3 regions of the Lysinibacillus sp. GW247-5R2A genome follow, and region 1 is predicted to be linked to each of the others. Evidence: riboswitches for the same ligand, from Rfam matches in the RefSeq annotation. Region 1 holds a riboswitch; each other region holds the start of a gene.

Evidence for each region. Region 1 has a riboswitch for cobalamin ahead of AC07YC_RS09810 (energy-coupling factor ABC transporter permease). Riboswitches for the same ligand answer to the same signal wherever they lie in the genome.
Region 2: it holds a riboswitch for cobalamin, as region 1 does, so the genes downstream of both, nikA (nickel ABC transporter substrate-binding protein) here and AC07YC_RS09810 (energy-coupling factor ABC transporter permease) in region 1, are expected to answer to the same signal.
Region 3: it holds a riboswitch for cobalamin, as region 1 does, so the genes downstream of both, AC07YC_RS16560 (hypothetical protein) here and AC07YC_RS09810 (energy-coupling factor ABC transporter permease) in region 1, are expected to answer to the same signal.

What each region holds. Positions count from the first base shown of each region.
Region 1 covers NZ_JBWKZL010000005.1:157,972-162,263, reverse strand. Annotated here, with positions in the region: gene cbiQ (cobalt ECF transporter T component CbiQ) at 1-627, opposite strand, end outside; gene AC07YC_RS09815 (energy-coupling factor ABC transporter substrate-binding protein) at 633-905, opposite strand; gene AC07YC_RS09810 (energy-coupling factor ABC transporter permease) at 907-1,653, opposite strand; cobalamin riboswitch at 1,798-1,982, opposite strand; cobalamin riboswitch at 2,244-2,425, shown strand; gene AC07YC_RS09805 ((2Fe-2S) ferredoxin domain-containing protein) at 2,570-2,941, shown strand; gene cobJ (precorrin-3B C(17)-methyltransferase) at 2,946-4,292, shown strand, end outside.
Region 2 covers NZ_JBWKZL010000002.1:165,571-169,862, reverse strand. Annotated here, with positions in the region: gene metE (5-methyltetrahydropteroyltriglutamate--homocysteine S-methyltransferase) at 1-1,655, shown strand, start outside; cobalamin riboswitch at 1,786-1,978, shown strand; gene nikA (nickel ABC transporter substrate-binding protein) at 2,123-3,742, shown strand; gene nikB (nickel ABC transporter permease) at 3,769-4,292, shown strand, end outside.
Region 3 covers NZ_JBWKZL010000011.1:13,899-18,190, forward strand. Annotated here, with positions in the region: gene AC07YC_RS16555 (GTP-binding protein) at 1-1,091, shown strand, start outside; gene AC07YC_RS16560 (hypothetical protein) at 1,198-1,956, opposite strand; cobalamin riboswitch at 2,190-2,373, opposite strand; gene AC07YC_RS16565 (DUF4190 domain-containing protein) at 2,740-3,015, opposite strand; gene AC07YC_RS16570 (hypothetical protein) at 3,199-3,462, opposite strand; gene AC07YC_RS16575 (hypothetical protein) at 3,690-4,022, shown strand.

The DNA.
Region 1 (4,292 bases):
CTGAAACATTTCAATAAACAACGCGGCAATTAGCATGGATACTGAACGTAACCATTGCATGGGTGAGTGGTAGCCAAGCCGGGCTTGCTGGGCCAAATGAATTTTTTGCATGCTTTCTAAAAAAATAAAAATAAAACGATAGGTGAGTTCTACTAGCTCAACTAATAAAGTAGGGAGCCGCCATTGTCGGAGCACATAACATATTCCTTGTACTGATGTCGTTAAAATTAAAAAATATAAGCAACTTATACTGCCAAGTACAATAAAGAATAGTTGCTGGGCGGTAGCGATACTGGCTCTCCCAATAAAAATTGTCCAGTTCATATACGTAAATGCCCCCATATGGGCTGGTAATGTATGCGCTGCTGGCGCTATCGAAATAATGATGGATAAGAGACTTGTGAATAAGAAAAAACAAGGTAGTAATAATAGCTTCGCATAATAGTTTAGTGGAATTTTCGCGCCCCAAATGATAAAAGCACTCATTACAAAAAATGTAATGAGTGAAAGTCGTTCATCTCTCATAATAAGCGTGAATAAAAGTAGTCCTAATGAAAATATCATTTTTTCTAGCGGATGAACGAACGCTAGCTTATTGAGATACGCATACTTATCAATGAGTAACATAATCCTTAACCTTCTTTATGCTTGCCACGCATATAGCCAATAAAGTAGCCGATAAAACCAGCACCAATAGCTGCTTGTAGCACGAATAATAAGCTTTCAATTTCACCACTAGGTGGTTCCCATAAACTATCAAACCATGGCTCATATTCTGCATTGATTTCCCCAATGGCTGCTTCTGCTTCACCGTCGGCTCCTCCAAATTCTGCTCCCTTTTGGACGAAAAGAGGGATAATGGCCAATAGCACCACGATGGCTAAAAGTAATAAATTTCGTTTCATATTAGTGCGCCTCCTTTGTAGAGAAAACACGTAAAGATTTTAATTCGCTAATATTATATTTTTTCAAGAAGTTCATGACAATAACTGTTAATATTCCTTCACTCACAGCTAATGGGATTTGTGTTAAGGCAAAAATACTTGCGAACTTTGTAAAGGAAGCCATAAAGCCTCCAACTTCAGATGGGAAGGCTAGTGCTAATTGAACGGAAGTCACCACATATGTACCTAAATCCCCAAGCATGGCCGCAAAGAAAACAGCTAATGAAAACGATAACCCCATTTGTTGCGCCCCTTTAAATACAAAGTAGGCGATAAACGGGCCTACGATAGCCATCGAAAAAGCATTAGCCCCTAATGTTGTGATCCCACCATGTGCTAAAAGTAAAGATTGGAATAATAAAACAATTGTCCCGATGACACTCATCGCTAACGGTCCAAATAAGACTGTTCCGAGACCTACTCCTGTTGGATGTGAGCAGCTCCCTGTAACTGAAGGGATTTTTAAGGCTGATAGGACAAAGGCAAACGCACCGGACAGCCCCAGAATCATTTTTGTTTCAGGGTTTTCTTCAATTGTTTTACGAATAGAGCGCAATCCTAAAATAATAAATGGGATGGAGATTACCCACCAAAAAATCGCCCATTCGATTGGTAAAAAACCTTCCATGATATGCATGGCGAAGGCACGCTTTGGCACCATTAAAAAAGCCAATAGAAAATAACTAAGTTTCCACCAAGACAGCTTCAATTTTCTTCCTCCAAACTGTAAATAGATTTTTAGAATGTAGCGTGCGTAATAAAAAAGCACTTTTCCGTTGTTGGAAAAGTGCATAGCTAAAAAAGCAAATAACATTTTCATTTGCTAAGCCGCACACCTATCCTCGTAGGCTGAAACGATCACTTATTGTCGGCAGGTCTCCTGGCTCTAGTTCAACACTTTATAGGTCTTCCCATCCATTGGACAGTGACATGTTCTATAAAGCTCCCTATTACAGTGGCGGGACCGCGCCGGACTTAAACCGGCTTCCCTTTTAAGCAAAATGACGAGCATTTTACACCGAAAAATTGTAAGTTGTGAGATTTCACGACAAAGTGTATCACGAATTTCCATAAATATGCTATACTTTTTTTATGAAAAATTAAAAATAGAATATCAATGTCGAAAATTCTGATAACTAACGTATTTTAGGATTAAAGAGGGCAAATTCAATTTTTTAATAGCTTTCAACCCTCCTATGAAATTGATAAATTTGTCATGATTTTTTAAAGAAATATTGAAATTTTAAAATAATAAGATATGATTAAGACAGTTTTCTATTATAAATACGATTAAAAATTTCATATAAAACGTCGATAAGTGCTCGAAGAACTCGAGATAATAGGGAAATTGGTGAAAGTCCAATACAGCCCCCGCTACTGTAATAGCTGATGAAATCGCAATGCCACCTGGGCAAACTAGGGAAGGTGCGACAGTAAAATGAAGCTTAAGTCAGGAAACCTGCTTATCAGATTGTGCATGCAAACTTTTCGGAGGGAGAAGTTGAAGCAAAAGCGAGGATCTGTCTTTCAATCTATTCGTTTTTATTTGGCTTCTACAAACCTTTACTCTTCGGCAGAGTAAAGGTTTTTTCTTTTTTCCAAAAGCAAATGAGGGGAGATATAAGATGACAACGTGGAATTTAGAGGGGATGAAAACACATCTCTTTATTTGCAATGGCAGTAGCTGTATGAACAAGGATGGGGAGGAAATTACCCAAGCTATACGAGATGAAATACAGCGTAACGCACTAGATAAAGAAATACATACGACAAGAACGCGCTGTAATGGACGATGCAAGGATGCTTGTGTTGTGATTGCTTACCCTCAGGGGAATTGGTATCGTGTACCATCAACGGAGCATGCGAGAACACTTGTACAGGATTTGCATCATGATTCCTTATATAACGATCATGTTTTTACACTTCGAGAAGGGACATTACAGCGAACAGCGCAAACGACAGCCATTAAAGGGATTGAAAAGGTGAAAGAGGGGTAAAAACATGGCGCAAAAAGGGAAAATTTTCGTAGTAGGCTTTGGGCCTGGAGACTTTAAGCATATTACGACACGTGCAGTAGAGGCTTTACAACAAAGTGATATGATCATAGGCTATAAAACCTATGTTGAGCTGATTCAAGATTTAGTCAGCGCAAAATCCATTGTCAGTACAGGTATGACAGAGGAAGTGTCACGTGCTCAGGAGGCCGTTCGTCAAGCAGAAGCAGGAAGTATTGTTTCGGTCATTTCGAGTGGAGATGCGGGCGTTTATGGTATGGCGGGATTAGTGTATGAAGTATTAATTGAGCTAGGCTGGACAGAGGCAACTGGTATTGAAGTGGAGATCGTCCCGGGTATTTCAGCTATCAATTCATGTGCTAGTTTACTTGGTGCACCCATTATGCATGATGCTTGTACCATTAGTTTAAGTGACCATCTCACGCCGTGGAATTTAATTGCGAAGCGTGTGGAAGCCGCAGCTATGGCCGATTTTGTTATTGCTTTATACAATCCTAAAAGTGGTCGCCGTACAAGACAAATTGTCGAAGCACAACGAATTCTTTTAGAATATCGTTCTCCTGACACACCCGTAGGACTTGTAAAAAGTGCCTATCGAGAACGTCAGGAAGTGACGATGACGACATTGGCAGAAATGCTGGAACATGATATTGGTATGCTGACAACGGTTATTATCGGAAACTCATCTACGTTCTTCTATGATAATAAAATGATTACACCGCGTGGCTACCAACGTAAATATACACTTGGCGAGGAAAAACAGCCATTACGTCCACATCAACGCTTACGGGAAGAAAATGAGCCATGGGCGATGAATCAAGAGACAGGAACAGCACGAAATGACTTTGCGGCAGACCCTAATGCAGGGAGAATGAATAAACCCAGTATAGCCGTTATGCCAAAGCCGAAAAAAACAGCACTTGAAATGGCTACAGCGGCGCTTGCAATGGTAAAGGGAACAAGTGCTATCAAGGCTACGCCAAAGCTTGTACAACAAAAAATAGAATCAATTTTTGAATTGGCAGTGAGCCCTGGCGTGGCCAATAAATTTTTCACACCACAGCAAATGATGACGTTAGCAGAGGTTGTAGGAGAAGAAGGATCAATGGAATATACACCAGATCATCAAATCCATTTAAAAATACCTACAACAACGCCTGAACGTATCACTGAGAAATTACAGGAAGTAGGCTTTTTATTAGCACCAATTGGTGATGTGTTGTCGTTGAAGGCTTGCGATTTTTGCTACGGTGAAAAAGCAGATTCCATTCCATATGCGGAGGAAATTCAAGAAAAGCTTGGCGGTATGTCATTACCGAAAACGTTAAATATT
Region 2 (4,292 bases), on a different contig from region 1:
CAGAACGGAAGCTAGTACAGGAAATCTATGCTCAGTTAGCGACAACTGTTCCAGCAGCAAAAATAATGCTACAAACATATTTTGAAGCATTATGCTCCTATGAAACATTGATTACTTTGCCTGTCGAAGGGTTTGGTTTAGATTTTGTACATGGCTATAAAGGGAATATGGAGTCACTTCGACAATTTGGTTTCCCTCAGGATAAAGTTTTAGCTATAGGTATTGTTAATGGTCGTGATATATGGCGTACGAACCTAGCGGAGGCTAACGCCACGATTCAAGCTATTGAAAAGCTTAGCGATGCGAAGGAATTGTGGATTCAACCTTCAAGTAGCCTTCAACATGTACCAATATCTACTTCACTTGAAAAGAAGCTGGACCCTGTTCTCAAACAAGCACTGGCGTTTGCTGATGAAAAAATGGAAGAGATTATGGAGCTCACTAAATATAGAAAAAATCAAGACGGAACGCTACGTCATAATTTCTCAGCAAGTATGAAGGCCATTGAAGCACTAAAAAATCATTCGATTCGTCAAAATAAAATGATCCAGCAAGCCTCTCAATCCGTATCAACAAAGGATTTTGAGCGACATAGTGATTTTAGTCAACGTCAAAAAATACAGCAGCAGGCGTTAGGTCTGCCACTATTCCCAACAACGACAATCGGCAGCTTTCCTCAATCTGATGAGGTGAAGAGAAATCGTAATGCTTGGCGAAAGAAGCAATTGTCGAATGATGACTATGAAGCATTTATTGAACTGGAAACAAAGCGCTGGATTCACTTGCAGGAGGATCTTGATATGGACGTACTAGTTCATGGAGAATTTGAGCGGACAGATATGGTCGAATATTTCGGTGAGAAATTGACGGGCTTTGCCTTTACTGAAAAAGCATGGGTCGTTTCATATGGCTCTCGCTGTGTGAAGCCTCCGATAATTTATGGAGATGTTGCATGGTCTTCAGCCATTACCGTGAAAGAGTCTGCGTATGCTCAAAGCTTAACGAAGCGCTTTGTCAAAGGGATGCTGACGGGACCAGTGACCATTTTAAATTGGTCCTTTGTACGTGATGATATTTCTCGGAAAGATGTCGCTTATCAAATTGCATTAGCACTTCGCAAGGAAGTGGAAGCACTTGAAGCGGCAGGCATCTCCATTATTCAAGTGGATGAACCAGCACTTCGAGAAGGGTTACCTCTTCGTAAAGAAGAATGGGGGGCTTACTTAGATTGGGCGGTCAATGCCTTCAAGCTTGCTACATCGAGTGTTAAGGATGAAACACAAATTCATACACATATGTGTTATTGCGAATTTAACGATTTCTTAGAACCCATTAGCGCGCTAGATGCAGATGTGATTTCCATTGAAACATCTCGTAGCCATGGAGAGCTAATTTCTTCCCTTCAAGTAAATCCTTATACAAAAGGAATCGGATTAGGTGTTTACGATATTCATAGCCCACGTGTGCCGAGTGAAGGCGAAATGTTAACCATTATGAAAGATAGTTTACAAGTTCTAGACAAACATCAATTTTGGGTTAATCCTGACTGTGGCTTAAAAACAAGGAAAGAGCCAGAAACAATCGCGGCTTTAGCTAATATGGTAGCTGCTACTAAAATATTACGTCAGGAAGTGAAGGAATCTATATCAAGATAACGAAAATAATAAAATAAAAGGAGTTAAAGAAAGATCAGGTTATCTACCTGGTCTTTTTGTATGGAGGTTTTATTATATTCAGAAAATAAAATTGACGTGAACATTTCAGCATGTTATGTTTATTACTAATTTCAAATATTGCATTACAAGTTTGAATGAAAGTATTTTTCATTCAATTAAAAGGAAAATGGGTGTAAATCCCATGCTGTCCCGCAGCTGTAAATGAGGAGTTTTGTTTAAATTACCACTAAGTTCTATCTTGGGAAGGTGAAGCAAAATGATGATTCATAAGCCAGAATGCCTGCTTGTAAGAAGATTCATTGATGATCTACGAAAGATAGGGAGATGGATGGAAGCTTATGTATTGTAAGTTTATCTGTCCTTATTCTTGTGGAATAAGGTTTTTTTATGCCTTCTTTCTATTCAATTTGTAGATATGAACAGGGAATAGAGATAGGAGACAAAAAATGAGATGGACGAAGTATTTACTGCCTTTCCTGCTTGTTTTGACCTTGAGCTTTCTTGCAGGTTGTACAAGCTCAGAAAAGGACAAAGGAAATTCAGCATCAACAGAACAAACAGATGAAAAAATGATTACGATTGGATGGCCATTAGATGTAGGGCCATTAAATCCCCATACATATTTACCAAATCAGATTACTGCTCAAGCCATGGTTTATGAATCTCTAGTGGCGTATAACGATGATGGCACAATTACACCAAAGCTAGCAGAAAGTTGGGATATCTCAGAGGATAAAACTGCTTATACGTTCCATTTACGCAAGGATGTTACCTACTCGGATGGGACTGCCTTTAATGCTGATAATGTGATTCGCAATTTTGATGCCGTATTAGCGAATCGTGACATGCATTCCTGGATGGGTATGGTCAACCATATAAAAGAGGTCGTCAAAGTAGATGATTCAACAATACGTTTGCAATTAGATGAACCGTATTACCCTGTGTTAAACGAATTAGCCTTTGTTAGACCATTCCGTTTTTTAGGGGATAATGGCTTCCCAGACGGCGATGCAACAAATGATTCCATCCAATCAGCTATTGGCACAGGTCCATGGGTATTAACTGACTATAAAAAAGATGAATATGCAGTATTTAGCCGTAACGAACATTATTGGGGTGAAAAACCACTCGTAGATAAAATAAAGGTTAAGATTATTCCAGATTCGGAATCTCTTTCGTTAGCCTTTGAAAATGAAGAATTAGATGTCATTTATGGTCGAGGGATTATTAGCTTAGATAACTATACGTATTTAAGAGATAGTGGCAAATATAAAACTGCTACATCTGAGCCGTTGTCTACGAAAGCATTACTGCTCAATACACAGTCTGGACCGTTAGCTGAGCTCAAGGTTCGACAAGCTATTCAATATGCTATCAATAAAGAACAAATGGTAGACAGTATTACACATGGTACAGAAAAAGTGGCAAACACGCTATTCTGGGATGCAATTCCTTATGCCAATATTGATTTGGCGCCCATTTTATATAATCCTGAAAAAGCGCAGAAATTGCTAGATGAAGCAGGCTGGACGCTACAGAAGGGTGAAAAAATTCGTTCGAAAAATGGTCAACCCCTTACATTAGATTTAATCTATATTGCTACTGATGCCATTCAAAAACCTATGGCGGAGTTAATGCAAGGCGAGCTAGCAAAAATAGGGGTACAGTTAAATATTGAAGGCGCAGATGTAATGGTCGGTCTGCAAAAATTAATGGATGATCAGGTTGATATTAACTTCTGGCGGACAAATGGACCGCCGACTGATCCACATAGCTTTGCAAATGAATCAGCTACACCAAATGCTAGTGGTGTATATGAAGCAAAATTAGGCTTACCAAATGCTCAGGAGATCGATACAAACATACATCAACTACTAGTCGGTAAAGACGAAGCGGAACGTGTGCAGCTATATACGGATATTTTAACAATGTTCCACGATCAAGCTTTATTCTATCCAATATCGTATGAAACGAATAATGTTATATATCAACCATATATGAAGGATTTTGCACCACGTGCTTCTGAATATGACATTCCATATGCACAAATGGATAAAGAAAACTAAGTATGAAAGAGAGAGTGTGTCGAACTATGACAACTCTCTTTTTATCATCGGATGAAATGGGAAGTGACGGCATGTACGAATCGACTTGGATGTTTTGTGTAAAAAGAATTCTCACTCTACCATTTGTATTAGTAGGCGTATCTATTCTGACCTTTGTGTTTATTCGTTTCGTACCCGTAGAACCGGCAGAGGTCATCCTTCGACTCTCAAGAATAGCCCCAACACCAGAGGCTATACAAGCTTTACGAGAAGAATTAGGGACAGACAAGCCTTTTATCATGCAGTATCTGCTATGGGTAAAAGGCGTTTTACAGCTAGACTTTGGGACATCATTTGTTAGTAAATTACCCGTGGCACATGAGCTATTTGCTAAGCTACCTGCTACCATTGAATTAGCTTTAGTAGCATTTATCCTAATTTTAACTTTTAGTATTCCATTAGGGGCTGTGAGCGCATTATTTAAGCATTCCTTTATCGATAAAATCATTCGATTATTTACAGTCCTAAGTGTATCCATCCCAACATTTTGGTTAGGGTTTATCCTACTCTA
Region 3 (4,292 bases), on a different contig from region 1:
GTCTTTATAACGGCAGTCGATTTGAAACTGTTCAGCATGTTGAGGCTGGTGAAATCTTCGCTGTTAAAGGGCTCAGCCAGGCAAACATTGGCGATCGCATTGGCAGTAACATGCTATCACAGCCCTATGAGCTGGTCCCTACATTACAGGCAAAAGTTCAATATGAGGGTGAGCAACATATTAAAGAGGTATTAAGGATTTTCCGTCTATTAGAGGCCGAGGAGCCCTCTTTGCGTGTCGTATGGCAAGAAAAGTTTCAGGAAATCCATGTGCATATAATGGGTGTCATTCAGCTAGAGGTACTGATTGAAGTATTATTGAAGCGCTTTACATTCAACATCACTTTTGGAGAGCCACAAATATTATATATGGAAACAATTGCGACAACCGTTACAGGCTACGGACATTTTGAACCACTTAAGCATTATGCAGAAATTCATTTATTAATGGAGCCGAATGAACGTGGGACAGGCATTACCTTTAGCAATGCCTGTCATGCAGATGATTTATCAGTGGGCAACCAACGCCTCGTAGAAAAGCACTTGTTTGAACGTGATCATCACGGCTTACTCACAGGCTACGCAGTAACAGATATTCATTTTACGCTCTTAACGGGACGTGGACATAATGAGCATACGTCTGGCGGTGATTTCCGAGAAGCCACTTTCCGAGCACTGCGCCAAGGACTGGAACAAGCACAGAACGTCCTACTTGAGCCCTATTATCGCTTTAAAATGAAGGCTTCCAATGACTTTATTGGCCGTATGATGACCGACATTCAACAGGCTGCTGGCACCTTCGACGACCCTGTACTCACTGAAACAGACGTTGTATTAACAGGACGTGCACCAGTAGCGACCTTCATGAGCTATAACACAATTTTTGCCGCCTATACAAATGGGAAAGGTGCGCTTACCCTTCAATTTGATGGCTATGATGTGTGTCATAATGCAGAAGAAGTAATAACTCAAATAGGTTATGATAAAAATGCCGACCCTGAATACAGTTCTTCCAGCATTTTTTGCGCAAAAGGCAAAGGCTATTCTGTCCCTTGGCAAGAGGCGCAAGCAGCCATGCATTGTCAGAGCTAAGTTTCATGTACTAGCACGGAAAATCTGTTGGACTAGTATTTCAGATGAAGGTAGAATAACCATACAAAAAATAAAGCAAGCCCTCCGCTTCATGGAGGGCTTGCTTTTATATGGCACCAACAGCTTTCTTTGAAGGCTTGTGCACCGGATAGGCAGGTTCAACCACCACATAACCTTGCGTATTCGTGAAGTCGATAACTACTTTTCCAGGCTGACTTTTTAATATTTGTAGCTGATCAATTAATGTTAATAATAGCTCGTGGCCGTTCCCGCGTGGATGCCAATTAAAGTGAAAATCATTTAAGTCCTGAACGGCTTGAAGAAACTGCGTGTATTCCTGCTGCGCAAATGCAATTAGTTTATCCTGATGAGGAATTTGCTCTAAATCGTTCATATACGTTTCATAAAAACGTATGACAATTGAGCATAGTAAATCATTGACACGTGCAGCGCTTAACACTGGATTGGGCTCCTGTGAAAGACGGTCAAGATTAGGCTTTGCTCGTGTTGAATCAATGCGTGTAATTAAGTGGTACTGCTCCCCATTCACCTCATAAACAATAGGGTTCGTTGGCATATACATCATAAAGCTATTCGTCTTCGTTTTCAGTTGATCTGTTAAATTCGCCTGAGCAAAAAGATGGCCCTCTACCTCCCCATTTTGTATCCAAATAATGTCTTTATTATATAAGATTTGCTCAAAAAAGCGATCGTTGCGAATCAGTTTCGTTGCTAATAATTGATCAATTAGTGATTCGACCACCATTCTTGTTTTCGCTTTCTTGGCAATTTCTGTCCGTGGCTGCTTACAAATCGTCATATCTACAAAAGGTGTTTCCTGTGTTGTCGTTGCATGAATATTCATCCTCTGTGCATCCCCTTTGCGTACATATTTTCAAAACAAAAAGGACTTCCTACTATGTTTGAGGAAATCCTTCGCTTTAATGTGCTTCATCACACAATGCCAAACAAACCCTAAGTAAATGCGAAGGAGTTCTAAAGTGAACCCTTTCATGAACTTTGGGCGTTTGACGTACTGTGACGAACAGAGCATTCTGTTTTGTCAACATGCCACCTCCTATTCCTCGTAGGTTTATGGTGTGTACTCGTAACTAGGCAGGTATCCTGACTCATGGTCATCGCCACTTTTCCCCTTCCCATCATTTGACAGTGGTTGCTGAAAAGTCGCTCACATTTACAGTTGCGGGACAGTGTCGGATTCACACCGACTTCCCTTTTAAGCAAATTGCACGCAATTTACACCTAGTACTACACGCTATTCAGTTGTGAAGGAATGCTGTGTTTTATACATTCCTTGTAGACTATTAAACTCAATTGTAAGGTAGTCTTTTTCCGATGTCAAATAACATAAAATCTTCCAGTTTCTATATTACTATCTTGCAATCTATTTAACTCAGATTGAAAAGACACTTTTTACTTGTTATTCTTTTGCCTCATAATGCGTTCATACGGCTAAATCGCATGCATTCCTACTAATTTTTAGATTACAATACGCTTACTATATAAAAATTATGACGATCATCATTGCCAATACTGTAGTTTGCGATTAACCGCCCCAGTTATAGAGACATTTTTTGAGGTCTACTAGTAAGCTAAAGCACCTATTAGTAAATAAGAACCTGCAATATTAACTTATACTGGTTAATGAATAAAATGCAATAATAGACAATACTGCAAAGGTTTGAATGATAATCCCAATCACGTTACAAATTAAACCAGAAATGGCTAGCCCTCTACCATTTTCATTTCTTTTAGAAATTTCCTTTGTTGCTATTCTTGATAAAACTACTCCAATAATCCCAAAAACTAATCCAATAAGTGGAACTATGATTGAAAGAATGCCAAGAGTTAATGAAATTATAGATTTACTATTCGTTTCTATTTTTTCAACGATTTTTCTCACCCCTCCCTACAAGGTTTTACTATTCACACTTCTTCAACGAACCAGTTCCGTTAATTGAATTTTAACAATCCATTTGAAAAATCCATTATTTAACAATATAAATAGGTTATGTGCAAAGTAATAAGACTAGAAAGCACCAATCAGCCTAGAGGCTTTTGAGTCACGAACTTTCAACGCAAAAAATCAATCAAGATTATTTGCATAATCGTTAATCAATTTCGCTTTTCGTTTTCTTCTTTTTCTCGCTAAAGTTGCGACTGAAATTCCCAGCTTTGCTTCGACTTCATTACAACTATTCGATTCCAATAGTTGCATTGCAGTGTCTAACAGTTTCTTATCAAATTTCTTTGGTCTACCTTCCCAAAAATCATCGCGTTGTTTTGCAATTGTTTTACCTTCTTGCGTTAGCTCTAAGATTAAATCGCGTTCTTTTTCAGCTATAGCCAATTACGAAATAAGGAGTTTTTTGCACTATTTTAAAGCTAGTTCGTAAATTCTCCTTTGTTTTAAACGTTCTAGCTTTCATATGATAAATACGTCATATTGCGAAATGAAGGCATTAAATTCGCTACTATATATACCCGAACTCAAACACGTTTACGGATGCGATTCCCTTGAACAACACAATTTTTACTATAAATGGTGGTATACTGTAACAAAGGAGGGAATACATAGTGGAATTTAAATTTGGTGGCGGTTCTGTTTTTCTACCACCCTTACAAATTACAATTATCGCAATCATCGTTATTTTCTTTTTAGTAAAGTGGAGCAAGGAATTAGAAACAAGACGTTTTACTATTTACTTTTACTTTCTAATTAGTACTTACATTGCACCAATCTTTTCTCGCAGCACAAAAGATGGTATCTTTCAGCTTTGGATTCCTTTAGGATTTATAGTAGTATTCTTTTACTTGTTTCGGAGTAAAAAAAATCATCCAGCTAAAATGAAAGCTAGTATTTTAGGACTTTCCATAGCATTATATAATATCATTCTTCAATATTTATGATGGATTTTCCTATTCCATTAAAGAATATTCTGCTTATTAGAATAGAAAAACTAGGAATTTGGGCACCTAGTTTTCAATAATCACTGTCGGCGCAACGATCCTTCATATTCATAGCTGGCACTGACTCTAGCATAATTATTGTCCATCATGTTGGTGCAAAACGGAGGACTCAACTCGTTGGCGCGTGTATGTTTCAGTTTAAGTTATTACTTTAGGTGATTGTGCAAGGTCGCTAGCAATTCGATAGGTTCTGCTGTATCTAATTCGGAA